3 regions of the Clostridium budayi genome follow, and region 2 is predicted to be linked to each of the others. Evidence: a T-box and tRNA genes for the amino acid it is inferred to sense, from the RefSeq annotation. Region 2 holds a T-box; the other regions hold tRNA genes.

Region 1 (6,531 bases), 1.4 Mb from region 2:
GATTCTAAATTTAAAAGAGATATTTTTTGTTTTACCTTTTCATACTCATCAAGTTCTTTATATATTTCCTCTACAGTATCACAACCAAATAATTTCATAACTTGTGATATCATCTTTTTGTTCTGATTATATTTTTCAACATCTCTTTCAGAATATGTTTGATTAAGCTGTAATGTTCTTTCTTCTATTCTTAATTTCACTTTAGTTTCTAAAACATAGAAGTTCTCTAATGAATTTACAGCTCTTAATAAGTGCTCATAATCTTTGCATTTAATTAAATCTATATATTCATCAAGCTTATTTTCAATATTTTTTATTTTAATATTTAGTTCTTCAATCGTTTCTTCATTTTCTTTACCATAATAGAAAACTTTAATGTCTTTTTGAGTTTTGAATAAAAGCCCTCCCCCTAAAACTAAACATAGTATAGATATAATATAAAACAGTATATTTCCTTTTAACGAAACATTATATACTAATAAACAAATACCTAATATACTTAATGCTCCAAATATGTTTCTTTTAAATTCTAATGATTTTTTATCATCATTAGTACTTTCATTAAAGTTACCTTCTTCTATTTTTTCTTTTAGATTATGAAGATTTTCCTCATAATCTTTAAATAAGTCTTTTATTTTATCCATATATGGAGTTAATTTTATTATGTCACCTAAAAATCTTTTCTTTTGAGAAAGCTTTTTTTCTTCATCTTCAATTGATAACTTTAAAGCCTTGCTTCTCATAATTTTATCTTTAAGTGCTTCTTGCTCTGCATTAAGTCTTATAATTTTTTCTTTTAATCCACTTTCCATTTCTTCAAACATTTCATATCTACTTATATTTAAAGATTCAGCTTTTATCTTTTCTTCTAACTCTTTTAAATCATATTCATTTTCTTTTTTTATATCTAAAAGAGTTAAGTATTTTTTATTTTCTTCACTTAATTCATTTATATATTCTTCACTTATAAAGCCATTTTCTCTTCTTAGTTCGCTTTCTAACTCTTTTTCTTGTCTCTTTAGACTTTCACTTTTTTGAAGATAATTTGTAATTTCTCCATATTCCTTTTGAAGCTTACTTTTCTTTAAGTATTTTTTAAATAACTCTAATTTATCTATTTCTTCTCTTAAATTTTTTCTTAGCTCTTTTTTATTTATTAGTTTACTTTCATCTTCTAGATTCTCTTCGGCTATTTTATAAGCTTCATATCTTTCTTCTATAACTTTATTATATCTACTCTTTAATATATCAAGCTCTCCATTACCTCTTGGAGTAGTTAATTCTTTTTTGTTATCTTTAAGCTTTAATACAGCTTTATAAGCTGATACTTCACCTTCACCACATCCAAAGACATCAATAATTTTATCCATTATCTGTTCTTCTTTATCTTTAGATATTTCTATTCCAAGCTGAGGAATAAATAAAGTTTTTACAAATGTATTTCCGTTAATCCCTAAAAAATACGTTCCTGGTTCATCTTTATTTATATCTTTTATTTCCTCACCAGTTAATCCATCATATATAGTACAAGTATCTTCTTTTTTTGTAAGACCAAAACTTCTACTTATTATATAATCTTTACCATTATGATTTACTAAAAGTTCCCCTTGCATCTTTTCACCTGAAAAAGGCATATACTTCTTTCTTAAATTATTTTTGTTTCCCCTAACTGTAGAAAATCCAAATAACCATGCTCTAATGAAATTTTCTATTGTACTTTTTCCTTTTTCATTCTCACCATATACAAGGTTAATTCCTTCCTTTAAATCTATTTCTTTATCTTTAATTCCTCCAAATGATTTTATCCTAATCTTTTTAATAATCATCTAAGTTTACCTCCTCAGACGTTAAGCTCTGTAGTCCTATCTTTAATGCAAGTTCTATTATTTCTTTTTCTTCTTTATTTGCTGATTTCATTTTTTCGTTTAAATTATTTATAAATATTCCTTTTATTGAATGTTCATTATAAACTTCATCTAGATTAGATATTACATTAGTATTGTCTTTAATTTTTACAAAATAAAAATCATTACTAAGCTTTTCATTAAGAATATTTTCATTAATTTTAAAGTTAGCTTCTATGCTCCCTACCAAAGTTAATTTAAAGATATCTTTTCTTATATTAAAATCTTTAAGTTCTAATAAAATCTTCTCTTTTACTTCCTTATATCCAAATAGAGATGATATATCGATTTCTTTTTCTATATACTCTCTCTTACAAGTTTTTATAAACTTTAAATTAGTATATCCAATGCTTACATCCCCAACTAATACGCCTTTTTCTCCTATTTCATCAAATCCTCTTCCTTGAGGACATCCACTATATGCATAACTAGTTTTTCCTTCTTTAAAAACTCCAGTAAATTTATGTCTATGACCTAGCGCTAAGTAATCTAATTTACTATTTTCTATATCATTTAGTGTAATCGGATTATATTCATTTTTACTATTTCCATTTGCTATTTCTCCATGAATAACACCGATATTTATATACCCATCATATAAATCTATATCTTTAAGCATAGAATCATTTATATAACTTTCTGTGAATCCACAGCCATGTACACAAAGATTTAATTCATCTAACACTACTCTCTCAACAACATTTTCTTTAAATACATGTACATTTTCTGGCCAATCAATCAATTTATAAAAAGACTTAAAATTATAAGGATCATGATTACCTGGACTTATAAATACTTTAGTTATTTCTAATTTTTCTAATGCTTCTTTAATAAATGCTAAAGTACTTTTACTAACTGTATAATTATCAAATATATCTCCTGCTAAAAGCATTACTTGAATTTTTTCATTATTACATATATCTATTATTCTGCTAAAAACTTCTTTAATTTCTTCTTTACTTTTTATTGCATACTCATTTGTGAATTCCTTAAAAGGTGTGTCAAAATGTATGTCTGCACAATGAAGTATTTTTATCGTTTTCATGAAAACCCCTCTCTTTTCCGAACTTTTGTTCTCATTTTAACATATATTTCCCATAAAAAGAAAGAGGGCGATTTATTAAATCGCCCTCTCGGTTGAAAATACTTTAGTTATTTGGTGGTGTAATTTCCATTACATTCTCTGAATACACTTTTTATTAGGTGTTTACTTTAGAGAATTTTCGTATTGTTCAACCATTCTCTTAACCATTTCGCCACCTACGGAGCCACATTGTTTTGAACTTAAGTCTCCATTGTAGTCAGAGAAAGGTACTCCTAATTCTCTAGCTACTTCATTTTTAAATGCACTTAATCCTTTTTTTGCTTCTGGAACTATTACTCTGTTATATGACATAATCGATCCCTCCTAAGGCTTATGGTATTTTGTAAAGTAAATATGTTCTATTAACCTTACACTAATATTTTAACCGAATTAAGAATTTTAATTACATGTAAATTTTAAACATACATACATTTATTTCTATATTAAAGCCTTAAAAGTATAAAAGTCACTCTTTAAATCGTCTATACTTTTAAATAACTTGTCTTTATTTTCTTCATTAAATCTATTTTCTCTATTACTTAAATCTACGAAAAATGCTACATCTTGATTTTTTATATCCTTAAGTTCACATTCTTCATTTATTATTTTTACATTGTTTTCTTTTAAAATATCTTTTACATTTATATATTTAGGTATTATAGTATGTCCATTTTCTTCTATTAGCCTAAAATATGGCTTATTTTTATCAGCTATTTTTTTATTTTCAATGAATGTTAATCTTATTTTTGATTTGTTTGCTAAATCTAGTATGTTAGCTATATTACTTTCTACATTATCATTATCTAATTTCACTACTACATATGCTTTTGAACCATTTTCTTCTTTTAAAGCTGTAATAGATTGATAGTCTATTTCTGTTATAGCATTTACTACATCATTTACTTTCTTATTATTATCATATTCTTCAAAAGATGATTCCACTACTTTTTTTCATTTAAAACCTTCTTTGATACAAAAAATCCAATAATACCAATGGCAATAAGAGCTGAAATAATAATTAAAAATTTTTTATTCATTTTTCTCATCTCCACCCTCCTGTCGAATCCTCTTGTTAAATTATATCATATTTTTTAAATAAATATTAATAAATTTATGTTTTTATTAAAATTTTTCTCACTTTATTATTTTTTTTGCCATATTTCTTACTTTTATTAGTAACCATATTCTTTCTTTGACAAATTTTAGTTTTTATTATAGATATTTTTCTTTTTAATAATTAGTCAAACTTTTTTCATAGAAATATTAAAAATATTAAAGGTATTTATAAAATAGTATTAAATTTTTTAATTGCATAAAAAAAACACTTAGTATAAATACTAAGTGTTTGTGGCAGGGGCACTAGGACTTGAACCCAGAACCAATGGTTTTGGAGACCACTACTCTACCAATTGAGCCATACCCCTAAGACGTTATTTATTTTAACATGCTTATATATAGTATGTCAATAAAATTTTTTTGGTGATTTTTAAATATTGTTTATTTATAAATTTTGGATTATAATATATTAAAATATATTTTGATTATCAAAATATTTAAATTTCAAAATAAATGAGGTGTATTATATGAATTTAACCCCTTTAAAAATAGGAAATTTAGTAGCACGACTTCCTATAATTCAAGGAGGAATGGGTGTTGGAGTTTCTCTTTCAAATTTAGCATCGGCTGTTACAAATGCTGGTGGTATAGGAATTATATCATCTGCTCAAATAGGATTTAAGGAAAGTGATTTTGACAAAAATCCTCTTGAAGCTAATCTAAGAGCATTAAAAAAACATATAAAATTAGCAAAAGAGAAATGTAATAATGGAATAATAGGCGTAAATGTTATGGTAGCAACTAAAGAATACGCAGAATATATAAAAACAGCTGTAGAGAGTGGAATTGATCTTATAATATCAGGAGCTGGAATGCCAACTATGCTTCCAAAGCTTACAAAAGGATATAATGTTAAGATTGCTCCAATAGTATCATCACTAAAGGCTGCTAAAGTTATACTTAAATTATGGGATAAACATGATAATGTTACTCCTGATATGATTGTTGTTGAAGGTCCAAAAGCTGGTGGACATTTAGGTTTTAAAAAGGATGAAATAGAAACTGCTAGTGAAACCTTTGATACTACTATAGTAGATATAGTAAATCATGTTAAAGAATATGAGGAAAAATATGAAAAGAAGATACCTGTAATTGCAGCTGGTGGAATATTTGATGGTAATGATATAGCTAAATACTTAAAGCTTGGTGCATCAGGTGTTCAAATGGCTACAAGATTCGTTGCAACTTATGAATGTGATGCATCATTAGAATTTAAAAATGCTTATGTAAATGCTAGTGAAAATGAAGTTGGCATTGTAGCTAGTCCTGTTGGAATGCCTGGAAGAGCTATACTTAATCCATTTGTAAATAAAACTAAAGAAGGTCCAATAAAGGTTGATAAATGTTTTAGATGTTTAAAACCTTGCAATCCTAAAACAACACCTTACTGTATTACTAAAGCTCTTATTAATTCAGTAAATGGTGATATAGATAATGGTCTTATTTTCTGTGGAGAAAATGTAAGTAAAATTAAGGATATTACATCTGTCCAATCTTTAATGACTGAATTAGAAAATGAAATAAAAGTAATATAAATTCAACTAATAAAAAAGCTATATTGGGACTTTGAAAATCTCAATATAGCTTTTTGTATGCTTTTCTTATTTATTTTCTTACTATCTTTACCTTTATATTTATTTAGTTAAATATAAATATAATAATTTTATTGTATTTTCTAAAGCACTATAATGAGTTCTTTCCATACCATGTGATGCATTTACTCCTGGTCCTATAAGTGCTCCTCTTATATCATTTCCACCTTTTAAAGCTGCTCCGACGTCAGAACCGTATCTTGGATATATATCAATTGCATAGTTTAAGTTATTTTCTTTAGCTAAATTTACAAGGTCTGTTGTCATATTATAATCATATGGTCCACCTGAATCTTTTGCACATATTGATACATCATATTCTGTACAATTTAAATCATCTCCTATGCATCCCATATCTACAGCTATCATTTCTGTAATATCTTGAGGTATATAAGAAGAACCATGTCCAACCTCTTCATATGTTGATATGAAAAGTTTTGTCTTATAGCTTGGAACTATATTTTCCCTCTTAAATAATTCTAAAAGACTTAAAAGGCAAGCAACACTTCCTTTATCATCAATAAATCTTGATTTTAAGAAACCACTTTCTGTTACTGTTGTCTTTGGATTAATAAAAATAAAGTCTCCTGACATTATTCCTAAATTTAAAACATCTTCTTTATTTTTTACTACTTCATCAATTCTAATCTCCATATTTTCTGGAATTCTCTTCTTTGAAGATGCATCTTCATATACATGAATAGCTGCGCTATCACATAAAAATGTTCCTGTATACTCTCTTCCATCTCTTGTTCTTATAGTGCAATACTCACTATCAAGTGTTGGCACAATTGGTCCTCCAACTAAAGTAAATTTTAAAGTACCTTTACTTGTT
Region 2 (6,531 bases):
CTCTTAATTTTCCTCTTACTTTATTCTTTTCTTCATCAAATTCTATTCCTAAAAATTCTAGATTCTTTAGACATTCTTCCCTAGTTTCTGGAGAATTTTCTCCAACTCCAGCAGTAAATACTATTGCATCTACGCCTTCCATTGCTACTATATATGATCCTATAACTTCTCTGATTCTATAATGGAAAATATCAAGTGCAAGTTTAGCTCTTTTATCATCATCATTTGCTGCCTCTTCAATATCTCTAAAATCAGAGCTTACACCTGAAATTCCAAGAACTCCAGAACTATTATTTAATGATTTGCTAACTTCTTCAATAGTGTATCCACATTCCTCAATTAAATATGGAATTATAGATGGATCAATATTACCAGATCTAGTTCCCATAGGTATTCCTGCAAGTGGTGTAAAGCCCATTGTAGTATCTATACATTTACCATTTTTAACGGCTGCAATGCTTGCTCCATTACCTAAATGACAAGTTATTATTTTTAAATCTTTAATATCTTTTCCCATTGCTTCTGCAAGTTTCATAGAAACATATTTATGAGAAGTACCATGGAACCCATACTTTCTTATTTTGTATTCTTTGTAAAGATTATAATCTATTGGATATATATAAGCTTTCTCTGGTAATGTTTGATGGAAAGCTGTGTCGAATACTGCTATCATAGGAGTATCTTTCATAAGCTTTTTGCATTCTTTTATACCAGTTATGTTACATGGATTATGAAGTGGTGCAAGCTTTGAGCACTCTTCTAAATAAGAAATAACTTCTTCATCTACAATTACTGATTCTGAATATTTTTCACCACCATGAACAACTCTATGCCCTACAGCTGTAATTTCATCCATACTAGAAATCACACCTATTTTTTCATCTAATAATGTACCTAATACTAGTTCTATAGCATCTTTATGCTCACTAACTTTAGATTCTATAATATGTTTTTCTAGATCTTGTCTTTTATGAACTAATCTAGATCCATCAATACCTATTCTTTCAACTAAACCTTGAGCTATTTTTGTTTCATTTTCCATATCAATTAATTGATATTTTAATGATGAACTACCACAGTTAATTACAAGTATTTTCATAATATATAACCTCCCTAATACAGTTTTAAAGTATATTTAGCTACTCTAAAAACTAATAAAATTACCCCCCAATGCTCTTTTAGAAAATATCTATTTGTATTCTTATTGTAAACGCTACCGAAATTACTGTCAACATTTTCATTACAATATTAATAATTAAAACGTTTTGATTTTGATATATTTAAAAAATTACAATATTCTAAATGAAATATTAATATTATTAAAACTCTATCATTTAAGTAATACAATTTTAGGTTTAATTTTCAAAATATTCTATACCAATTGCTTCTCTAATTTCCTTTAATGTTTTAGCTGCTACCTTTCTAGCCTTTTCGCTACCCTCTTTAAGAATCTTATATACCTCATCTTTATTTTGTTCAAGCTCTTTTCTTCTTTTTCTAATAGGTTCTAATTCCGCCTGTATTATTTCATTTAAATATTTTTTTATTTTTACATCTCCAAGTCCACCTTTTCTGTATTCATTTTTTAATTTTTCTAAATACTCTTTATCCTTACAGAAAACATCTAAATATGTAAATACAGTATTACCTTCTACTTTTCCCGGATCAGAAACTTTAATATGATTTGGATCTGTATACATACTCATTATTTTCTTTTCTATAACATCAGCTTCATCTGATATGTATATTCCATTATTTAATGATTTACTCATCTTCGCTTTTCCATCTATTCCAGGAAGACGTGAACTTCTTGAATTTGAAATTATGGCTTCTGGTTCAACTAATAAATCTCCATAAATTGAATTAAAAGATCTAACTATTTCTCTAGTTTGTTCTATCATAGGCAGCTGATCTTCACCAACTGGAATAAACTTTGCCTTAAATGCAGTAATATCAGCAGCCTGACTTACTGGATATATTAAAAATCCTGCTGGTATACTACTTTCAAAGTTTTTCTGTTTTATTTCATCTTTTACAGTAGGATTTCTATTTAACCTAGATACTGTAACTAAATTTAAATAATGCATTGTAATCTCATTAAGTTCTGGTACTTGTGATTGAACAAATATTGTTGATTTATTTGGATCTATTCCAACAGCTAAATAATCTAATGCAACTTCAATTAAACTTCTTCTAATTTTCTCTGGATCTCTAGCATTATCAGTTAAAGCTTGTTGATCTGCTATCATAATATAACTTTCATATTCACCTGAATTTTGAAGCTCTACTCTTCTTTTTAAAGAACCAACATAATGTCCTAAATGCAATTTTCCTGTTGGTCTATCTCCTGTAAGTATTATTTCTTTTTTCATTTTATCTATCTCCTTTTTATATAAAAATAAAAAAATCCGTCCTATAAAAATAGGACGGATATAATATCTCCGTGGTGCCACCTAAATTGCGTTAAATAAAATAATAATATTTATAAATAACGCCACTTATCTTCAAGTACTAACATACTCTATTTGCTATAAGGTGCAAAATTCCCAATTAGATACTCTCAAAAATAAATATTATTTAAGATTTCTCCTCATTCCTCCAAGGCCCATTCATTAAATCCTTTCTCACTAGGATTCCACCATCCCTAGTTCTCTTTAGCGAACCTAAATTTAATTACTCTTCCTCTTCGTCGGATTCTTTTTTTAACTTATAAACTTATTATAATCCTTATTTTTTTAAAGTCAATTTACTTCATTAAAATTTTATTCTTAGTTAAAATTAATACTCCAATTTTTAATTTATAAGTATATTTTATATAAACAATAATAAGCTAATTGCCATAACTAGCATTCCAGCTATTAATCCATATATAGACAGATGGTGCTCCCCATATTTTCTAGCTGTTGGTAAAAGCTCATCAATTGATATAAATACCATAATTCCAGCTACACCAGCAAGCAATACTCCAAGTGTTATATCATTAAGAATATTTCTTAATAAAACATAACCAATCACCGCACCTATAGGTTCTGACATCCCTGAAAAGAAAGAATATAAAAATGCTTTTTTCTTATCTCCTGTTGCATAATAAATAGGAACTGATACAGATATTCCTTCTGGTATATTATGAATTGCTATTGCTATAGTTATTGGAATTGCTATACTAGCATCCCCTAAAGCTGATACAAATGTTGCTAAACCTTCTGGAAAATTATGAATTGCTATAACTAAAGCAGTAAACATTCCTGTTCTTAAAAGTTTTTTATCTTCAAGAAAATTATTATTTTCTACATCATCCATTGTTTTAACTTCATGAGGATTTTCCGCACTTGGAACTAATTTATCTATAATAGCTATAATAGCTATTCCAGCAAAAAATGAAATTACTGTCACTAAACTTCCAGTCTTCATTCCCATTTCTGCTACTAATGAATCTTTAGCTTGTTGAAACATTTCTACCATAGAAACGTAAATCATTACTCCTGCAGAAAAACCTAAACTAATACAAAGGAATTTTTTATTAGTTTTCTTAGCAAAGAAAGCTATAAGACTTCCTATACCAGTAGCTAATCCTGCAATCAAAGTTAATATAAAAGCTACCATTACATTATTCATTTTCACCCCTCCTTAATTGATAATTATTATCAATTATATAGTATTAAATATACTTTGTCCATATTTACTATATTCAAACTAAAAGAAAAAGCAGACTAAAAAGTCCACTTTTTTTAACTATCTATAATTTTTTAGCATTTATCCATCATTTAATATTTAGCTTTCTCTTTAAACCTTTCCCAAATTCAGCATCGGCTTTAGTGAAATTCTCTATTGCCCTTAATTGAATATCCCTATTTACTTCCCACATATCAGCTGCTATATTATCAATCAATGTATTTTTTTCTTTATAGCTCATAGCCCTAAACCTATCCCCTGCCTGTTTAAAGTTATTTTCCTTATCAATAACTTCACTTACTATATTACCTTCAACATGAATTGGTTTTACTTTACCTTTAGGATAATCTTTAGGCTCATTATTATTTAATGTATTAGGTTTATAATTAACACTTCCTTTATTGTAGTTATACCTCATAGGTCCATCTTGAGTATAATTTACAACTTCAACCCTTGGTCTATTTATAGGTAACTGCTGAAAGTTAGCTCCTATTCTATGTCTTTGAGTATCTTTATATGCAAATCCTCTTCCTTGTAATAGTTTATCATCCGAAAGTTCAATACCTGGGATTAAATTTGATGGACAAAATGCTATTTGTTCAATTTCTCCAAAAAAGTTTGTTGGATTTTCATTTAATGTCATCATTCCTACTTCGATTAATGGGAATTTATCTTCAGGCCAAGTTTTCGTTGCATCTAATGGATCAAAGTCAAGCTTATCTTTCATATCTGGTTCCATTACTTGAACTTTTAATTTATATTGAACAACTTCACCATTTTCTATAGCATCATACAAGTCTCTTGTTGCAACATCTGGGTCTAGTCCTGCAAGTAATTCAGCTTCATGCCTATCTATAGTTTTAACCCCAAGTAGTGGAATCCAGTGATATTTTATAAATACTCTTCTTCCTTCTTCATTTACCCAAACGTAAGTATTTACTCCAAATCCTTCTATAGTTCTATAACTTTTAACTGTTCCTAAATCTGAAAATAAAAATGTTATCATATGAGTAGATTCAGGGCTACTTGATATAAAGTCCCAAAACCTATTTTTATCTGTTACATTATTATCTGGTGAAGGCTTAAAAGAATGAACCATATCTGGAAATTTCATAGCATCTCTTATAAAAAATACTGGAAGATGGTTACCTACTATATCTAGATTTCCTTCAGAAGTATAAAATTTAGTTGCAAACCCTCTTGGATCTCTTAAAGTATCTGCAGAACCTCTAAAGCCAATAACAGTTGAAAATCTAACAGTAACTGGTGTTTTGACTGAAACTTCATTAAATACTTTCGCCTTAGTATATTTCTTCATTGAATTCGTTAATTCAAAGTATCCCTTTGCACCAGCACCCTTTGCATGAACAACTCTTTCTGGAATTCTCTCTCTATCAAAACTAGCTAACTTTTCTATTAAGTTTATATCTTGCATTAAAACTGGTCCATTCTTTCCAACAGTTAATGAATTACTATCATCTGTTACAGGACCACCAACATTATTAGTAGTATATTTTCCTTTTATCTCATTGTTATACTTTTTCTTTGATCTATGTTTACTCATAGATTCCTCCCTATATATAACTCTATAATTATTATATAAATAACATCTTTAACATGTTACTTATATTTTTTCTTACAATATTTCAATTAAGAATTTCTCATAAAAGAAAAAGAGAAGATTATTAAAATCTTCCCTTTTTTATGTTTTAATCTCTTTTTGGTAATACGATATTTTTATATAGCTTAACTGTAATGAAATAGTATAGTAAATATATTACTCCAAATACTGATAGTGATATCCATATATGATAATAAGGATGTAGTAAAATTACTCTAAACATCTTCATTCCTATTAATACATGTATAATACCAACTATAGCTGGAATTCCATATATAAATCCAAGTTCTTTATATATAGATTTTTATACTTGTCACTGTACTGCATATAAGCCTTTTAATATACTAAAAGGAATACTTAAAGATAAAATAAATAGTATATCTACTGGTGAAGTTATAAATGTTTAAAATAAAAAAGGATAGACTTAAAATATAAGCCTATCCTTTTTATTATTTAAGTTCTTCTAAAACTGATTCACCTATAGTTCCTTCTGGCATTTTTATACCAAAGTTATCTGCAATTGTTGCACCTATATTAGCAAATGTCTTAGCTGTTTCAAGTTTACCATTTTCTTTCATTGATGGTGAGTATGCTAAGAATGGTACATGTTCTCTTGTATGATCTGTTCCTGTGTAAGTTGGATCATTACCATGGTCAGCAGTTATTATTAATAAATCATCATCATTTAACTTATCTAAAACTTTACCTAAGTTAACATCAAACTTTTCTAATTCTTCTGCATAACCTTGAGGATTTCTTCTATGTCCCCATAAAGCATCAAAGTCAACTAAGTTTACAAAACATAAACCATTGAAATCTTTATCCATTAATTCTAATGTTTGTTCCATTCCATGAACAGAGCTCTTTGACTTATGTCCTTCTGTAATTCCTTCTCCATCGAATATATCCTTAATTTTACCTACAGATATAACATCAAAGTTATTATCCTTTAATTCATTAAGAACAGTTCTTCCATATGGCTTTAAGGCATAATCATGTCTGTTACTTGTACGTTTGAATTCACCTTTTTTATTTCCTACATATGGTCTTGCAATAATTCTTCCAACTTTCCACTCATCTTTAAGTGTTAGTTCTCTTGCAATTTCACAGCATCTATATAATTCATCTAATCCAAATGTTTCTTCATGACCACAAATTTGTAAAACTGAATCTGCTGATGTATAAACTATCATATCTCCAGTCTTCATTTGATGTTCACCAAGTTCATCTAATATTTC
Region 3 (6,531 bases), 1.4 Mb from region 2:
GAAGTGGTACTACACCAAAGTTTAATCCAGCTTCTTTTGCAGCACCAACATTCCAAGGCCCTGAAATATAGAATGCTGTCTTACCTGCCATAAATTCACCTTTAGCTAAATCATCATTTATATCAGCTGACATAACTTTATCTTTTAATACTAAATCTTGAATAAATTTATATCCTTTTATAGCCCCTTCATTTCCCATTCCAATATCAGTTGGATCTAATGTTCCATTATTATTTTTATAAACATATCCTCCATTTGCTGCAACTAAACCAAATGATAAATAAAAATCTGTTAGATTATATTTAAATCCGCTTTTCTTACCTATTTCAACTACTTCTTCCATTGTTTTTGGAACTTCTTTGACTATATCTTTATTGTAGAAAAGTGCTGATGTCTCTTGTGCTAATGGTAACGCATATTTCTTTCCCTCTAAAGTTACTGCCTCAATTAAGTTCTTTGAAGCATATTTGCTTTCATCTAATTTTCCTTCTGGAATTTCAGCAACTATTCCAGCCTTTTGGAAAGTGCCAAGATTGTCATGTGGATAACCAAGCATTATATCTGGTCCAGATGGACTATTTGCAGCTTGAATTAAAGCTTGGAAATCTCCCTTATCCTCGACAACTTTTACTTCTACATTATTCTTTTCTCCCCACTCACTTGCAACTTTCTGAACTTCATCTACCTCTGCCTTTGTTAAGTGAGACCATACTGTAATACTTTTCTTATCATTTGATGCTCCACCTTCATTTCCACCACATCCAACAAATAAACTTGTTGCCATAATACCTGCAATAAGAGCTGCTAATAGTTTTCTTTTCTTCATAATAAAATTCCCCCTAAAATTATTTAACTAAATAGTCTTTAAATTAATGCTCTCTCACTTTTCTTATCAAATATATGAAGTTTATCAAAATCTATAGCTACCTTAATTTTTGTCCCATTCGGTATTCTAATATTTCCTGGAGCTTTAACAACTAAAGTTTTTTCTCCATAATGAAAATATACATAGGTTTCAGAGCCCATAAGCTCGCAAATTTCAACTGTTCCCTCAATGTTATAATCTTCATCTAAAGATACCATTTTTAAATCTTCTGGTCTTATTCCTAAAGTTACTTCTCTATTTGAAATATCTTTAGCTTTATTAATCATCTCTCCTTTAATCTCTATTTCATTATTAGAAATATTTATCTTTAATTTATCTCCATCTTTTTTAATTATCGTATCTATAAAATTCATTTGCGGGCTTCCTATAAAACCAGCAACGAATTTATTTTCTGGTTTATTATATAAATCTTCTGGAGTAGCAACTTGCTGTATAACTCCTTCTTTCATTACTACTATTCTTGTACCCATAGTCATAGCCTCTACTTGATCATGAGTAACATATATAAAAGTTGTTTTTAAATCCTCATGTAATTTTGATATTTCTCTTCTCATTTGAACTCTAAGTTTCGTATCTAAATTTGATAAAGGTTCATCCATTAAAAACACTTTAGGATTTCTAACTATGGCTCTTCCAAGAGCAACCCTTTGCCTTTGTCCTCCAGATAACTCTTTTGGTTTTCTCTTTAATAAGCTCTCAATTTCAAGTACCTTAGCTGCCTCTTTAACCTTCCTATCAATTACATCCTTTGGAATCTTCTTAAGTTTAAGAGAAAAAGCCATATTATCATAAATATTCATATGGGGATATAATGCATAGCTTTGGAACACCATTGCTATGTCTCGCTCTTTTGGATCCATTTCATTTACAAGTTTTCCATCGATATATAATTCTCCCTTTGAAATATCCTCAAGTCCGGCAATCATCCTAAGTGTAGTTGATTTTCCACATCCTGAAGGTCCAACAAATACTATAAATTCTTTATCTTTAATTTTCAAATTGAAATCCTTTACCGCAACTACGTCTCCAGGATATATCTTATAAATATTTTTAAGTTCTAATTCAGACATATTAACTTCCCCTTTAGTTGATCTCATTTATATATATTCATATGCATAAATACTTTATTACAATAAAAATCCACCAGCTTAGCTGGTGGTATTTCCTAAGCCCTATAAGGGCACCTTACTTGCAATTGCGTCTTAAGACGCTAAAAAGGTCCGCCAGCCGCATGTTTTCTGTTACTTGCTACCCTTGAAAGGGTCAATATATTCTTTTATACTTATCTGATCTGCTATCATATCTTCTCTTTCTTGGTTTCTTATATATTCTTCAATCGCTTTTTTATTTCTTCCTACTGTATCAACATAAAAACCTCTACACCAAAAATGCCTGCTTCCATATTTATATTTTAAATTAGAAAATCTCTCAAAAATCATCAAGCTACTTTTACCTTTTAAAAAACCCACAAAACTTGATACACTAATTTTAGGTGGAATCTCAACCAACATATGTATGTGATCAACGCAAGCATGCGCTTCGATTATCTCAACACCCTTCCATTCACAAAGTTGTCTTAATATCTTTCCAATCTCAACTTTCTTTTCTCCATATATCTCTTTTCTCCTGTATTTTGGCGCAAAAACTATGTGATATTTACAATTCCATTTTGTATGTGATAAACTATTACTATCCATTATGGATGCCTCCTTTTGTTATTGAATTTGGCTGCGAACCTAATTCTATTTTAACAAATGGAGGTTTTTTTGCGTAATACATCGCTAAAGCTTATCTGAACACACTTGCATAGCAAGTGGTTTTCCAAATACAAATAAAAAGAGCCTATTTAAAATAAGCTCTTTTTAATAATTTATATTTATTTATCTGCAGGGAATTTTAAACCAATCTCTTTTCTTATTTCATCCATTAACTCTATTGCACTTAATGAATTATTTAAAGAGTTTAATTTAGATTCTAGTTGTCCATTTTTTATGCATCTTATAAATTCATCAATTTCATAATACATATCATTTTTTAATGGTTCTATTGATATCCTTTCTTCTCTTCCATCCCTATAAATTATTTTTACATCTTCAAAGTGAATATTACTTATTAACATACTTCCATCTTCACCTTGAATTTCTAACGGAAGATTTGAATTACTTATTTTTGAATACATTATAATTCCATCAAAATCCTCATAATTAAATATAGCTGATCCTTCTCCATCAATTCCATTACTTAAAAATACACTATTTGAAATAACTTTATTTGGCTTACCAAATAGGTTTATCATTGGATGAATACAATAAACTCCAATATCCATAAGTGCACCGTTTGAAAGATCTTTATTAAATGCATTTAATATAACTCCTTCTTTAAAAGAATCATATCTTGATGAATATTGACAGTAACTTGCAAAATATCTTCTAATCTTTCCTATCTTATTTAAATTCTCTTTTACTTTTAAAAAGTTTGGAAGAACAGTAAGTCTCATAGCTTCCATTAACAGTACTCCATTTTCTTTTGAAGTCTTAATCATTCTACTAACTTCCTTTAAATTAGAAGCCATTGGTTTTTCACATAAAACGTGCTTTTTATTATTCATACATAATATGCTTTGAGATTCATGTAAAAAGTTTGGTGATGCTATATATACAGCATCAATTTCTTTACATTTAGAAAACTCCTCTAAATCATCAAAAAAATTTTTAGCGCCATAAGGCTTTCCAAATTCTTTTGCCTTTTTTATATCTCTTGAATATACAGCTGTTAATTCAAAATCTTTATGCTTTAAAGCAGCATCTAAAAAATTATGAACTATCTTTCCTGTCCCTATAATTCCAAATCTTATTTTTCTCATTAAAACTCCCCTTTAAATACTATATTTAATAAACTTCAGGTATTATAATTAAAGCACATTTTGCTCTCTTTGCTACGTGTGCAGTAACTGAACCTACTAATAATGTAAATTTCTTTTTTGTATTTTTAGCCATAATAATTGTATCAACTTCATTTTCTTGTGCATATGATAAAATTTCATCACCTGCATATCCAAATCTAAGTTCAGTTTTACATTCGTACTCTTTTATTTGCTCTTTAGCTTCTTTTAATACTCTCTTTCCTATAACTTCTGCATCTTTTATTTCTTCTGAAACAGCCATTCCATTAATAAATACTATTTCTCTTACATGTATTAAAGTAACTTCTACATTATCTTTATTAAAATTATCTTTTAAATAGTTTAAAGAAATTAAACTTCTATCAGTTCCATCTATTGGTATTAAAATTTTTTTCTTTTGCATAAAAACACCCTTCTTTCTCATAGCTTATATATGTTATTTTCTATATTATATATCTTTCTTCCTGCATATTTCTCTTTATATTAGTTCATTTAATATAAAATTTACTATTTATATTTATAATTGCTAAAGTATGGCTTAATACAAAGTAATGATTTTGAACATAATATATTTGAACAAACATATATTTAATTTTTATATAAGGGAGGTATTAATATGAACAGAGAACATTACATAGTTAATGGTTTAGTTAATGAAACTGTTAAAACCCAAATGAAAAATTCACTTGAAAAAATTGATGGTGTAAATAACGTATGCATTGACCTTGGACGTGGAAGTGTTGAGGTTATATATTCAGACCCAGCTACAAAATCTGAAATAGAAAATTGCATAGAAAAAACAGGACACCATATCGAAGGTTAATTTTTTAATTTAATAAATGTATATTAAAAAAAGCTAGAAACTTTAAGTTTCTAGCTTTCTCTTGTCATTATGGCAGGGGCACTAGGACTTGAACCCAGAACCAATGGTTTTGGAGACCACTACTCTACCAATTGAGCCATACCCCTTTAGGACAATAATGATTATAATATATATATTATAAAAAATCAACAATTTTATTTGTTTTATTTTTTACAATTCTTTATTTGTTTTATATTATAGGATATAAGCTCCTCATAGCTCATATTATTATCAAAAGTTTTAAGATTTAAAACTTTATAATTACCTTTATTTTTATCATCTTTATTTGATTCATTTCTTATATAAATAACAGAATCTTCTTTTAAATTATTTGATTTTATATACTCATTTACCTTTTGATTTTTATCTAATACTTTAAAGTCTATTCCTAAGCCTTTAAATAAATACTCAAAAGTACTATCTTCTGATACAAAAGTATATTTTTTTAGATTTCTAGAATCTTTATCAAAATCTTTTTTAATATCTTCAAGATTTTTAACTATTTCTTCATAGTTTTTTTCATAAAAATCCCTATTTTTAGGATCTTTTTCTTGAAGAGCAGATTTTGCATTATATAACATTACTTTATATTCTGCTATTCCAAGATAGTAATATGGATTAACTTTTTCTTTATCATCCACATTATATTTTAATTCCCTTATACCTCTAGATAAATTAACAGCTCCAACAGAACTTTTATCTACTTTATTTACTAAATCATTTATCCAATCATTTTCATTTCCAGATCCCTGATAAAAGAATAAATCCATATTTGATATATTTTTTATTGTGTTTTCATCATATTTATATTTTTTTGCTTCATCTAAATTATTAAACATATATTCTATACTATGCTTGTCCTTAGATAACTCTTTAATAATCTTATATTGTTCTTTATTTGTTGTAATAATATTTAAGTAAACATCTCTAGTATCTTTATCACTCTCTGCGGTATCTGCCATAAGTGGCTTAGAAAATCCTCCAAGGCCTAAAAAAAACGCTGCGGTTATAATTAGCATAGCAGCTGTTATTTTCTTCATGATTTCACCTCTCTAAAAACCCTTTTCCATTATTCATTATATTTAAAAATTTATTTATTATACTGTAAATATTTGTTCTTTAATTTTACACTTTTTATTTTTATAATGCAATTACTTTTATATTACTTTTCTTTTTTTTGATTTTTGGATAGAATATAAGGATAGATTATGATTTTTAAGAAAGGAGACAAATCTTATGGATTTTGAAGTTAATAGTATTTCTGAAACTACAAACATTGGTGAAGCTTTAGGTAAACTTTTAAATGCTGGAGATATTATATGTTTAACTGGTGATCTTGGAACTGGTAAAACTCATATAACAAAAGGAATTGCTAAAGGACTTAACATTACTGACAATATAACAAGTCCAACTTTTAATATTGTAAATGAATATGATTCTGGAAGACTAAAGCTAAACCACTTTGATGTTTATAGAGTTAGTGACCCTGATGAAATTTACGCAATAGGTTTTGATGATTATATCTTTTCAGATGCAGTTTCAATTATTGAATGGGCAAACTATATAGAAGAAATTTTACCTAATGATTTTTTACATATATACATTCAAAAAGATTTATCTAAAGGAGAATATTATAGAAAAATTACTTTAACTCCTTATGGTGAAAAATATCAATATATAAAGGAGTTGTCTTTATGATAGTTTTAAGTGTGGATTCATCCTCAAAGTGCGCAACTGCTGCATTACTTAAAGATGATATGCTTTTAGGAGAATATACATTAAATAATAAACGTGAACACTCTGTTCTTCTTATGGGAATTATAGAACAATTATTAAATGATACTGGTGTTTCAATAGATGATGTGGACGGTTTTGTTGTTT

Evidence for each region. The T-box of region 2 lies ahead of trpS (tryptophan--tRNA ligase). A T-box ahead of a tRNA ligase gene usually reads a tRNA of that ligase, here a tRNA-Trp.
Region 1: it has a tRNA-Trp gene. The T-box ahead of trpS (tryptophan--tRNA ligase) is inferred to sense a tRNA for this amino acid. The anticodon was not compared.
Region 3: it has a tRNA-Trp gene. The T-box ahead of trpS (tryptophan--tRNA ligase) is inferred to sense a tRNA for this amino acid. The anticodon was not compared.

The regions. Positions count from the first base shown of each region.
Region 1 is NZ_AP042456.1:2,589,358-2,595,888, forward strand. It holds gene ACZ5TJ_RS12425 (ATP-binding protein) at 1-1,826, opposite strand, end outside; gene ACZ5TJ_RS12430 (metallophosphoesterase family protein) at 1,816-2,949, opposite strand; gene ACZ5TJ_RS12435 (alpha/beta-type small acid-soluble spore protein) at 3,112-3,300, opposite strand; gene ACZ5TJ_RS12440 (hypothetical protein) at 3,427-3,930, opposite strand; tRNA gene ACZ5TJ_RS12445 (tRNA-Trp) at 4,337-4,412, opposite strand; gene ACZ5TJ_RS12450 (NAD(P)H-dependent flavin oxidoreductase) at 4,572-5,639, shown strand; gene ACZ5TJ_RS12455 (M42 family metallopeptidase) at 5,739-6,531, opposite strand, start outside.
Region 2 is NZ_AP042456.1:974,528-981,058, reverse strand. It holds gene ACZ5TJ_RS04530 (acetate/propionate family kinase) at 1-1,099, opposite strand, end outside; gene trpS (tryptophan--tRNA ligase) at 1,356-2,372, opposite strand; T-box leader at 2,420-2,699, opposite strand; gene zupT (zinc transporter ZupT) at 2,812-3,615, opposite strand; gene ACZ5TJ_RS04515 (catalase) at 3,761-5,236, opposite strand; gene ACZ5TJ_RS04510 (phosphopentomutase) at 5,743-6,531, opposite strand, start outside.
Region 3 is NZ_AP042456.1:2,601,067-2,607,597, forward strand. It holds gene ACZ5TJ_RS12480 (sugar ABC transporter substrate-binding protein) at 1-826, opposite strand, end outside; gene ACZ5TJ_RS12485 (ABC transporter ATP-binding protein) at 865-1,956, opposite strand; gene tnpA (IS200/IS605 family transposase) at 2,128-2,583, opposite strand; gene ACZ5TJ_RS12495 (Gfo/Idh/MocA family protein) at 2,763-3,749, opposite strand; gene ACZ5TJ_RS12500 (universal stress protein) at 3,775-4,191, opposite strand; gene ACZ5TJ_RS12505 (heavy-metal-associated domain-containing protein) at 4,405-4,611, shown strand; tRNA gene ACZ5TJ_RS12510 (tRNA-Trp) at 4,682-4,757, opposite strand; gene ACZ5TJ_RS12515 (metal ABC transporter substrate-binding protein) at 4,815-5,690, opposite strand; gene tsaE (tRNA (adenosine(37)-N6)-threonylcarbamoyltransferase complex ATPase subunit type 1 TsaE) at 5,887-6,348, shown strand; gene tsaB (tRNA (adenosine(37)-N6)-threonylcarbamoyltransferase complex dimerization subunit type 1 TsaB) at 6,345-6,531, shown strand, end outside.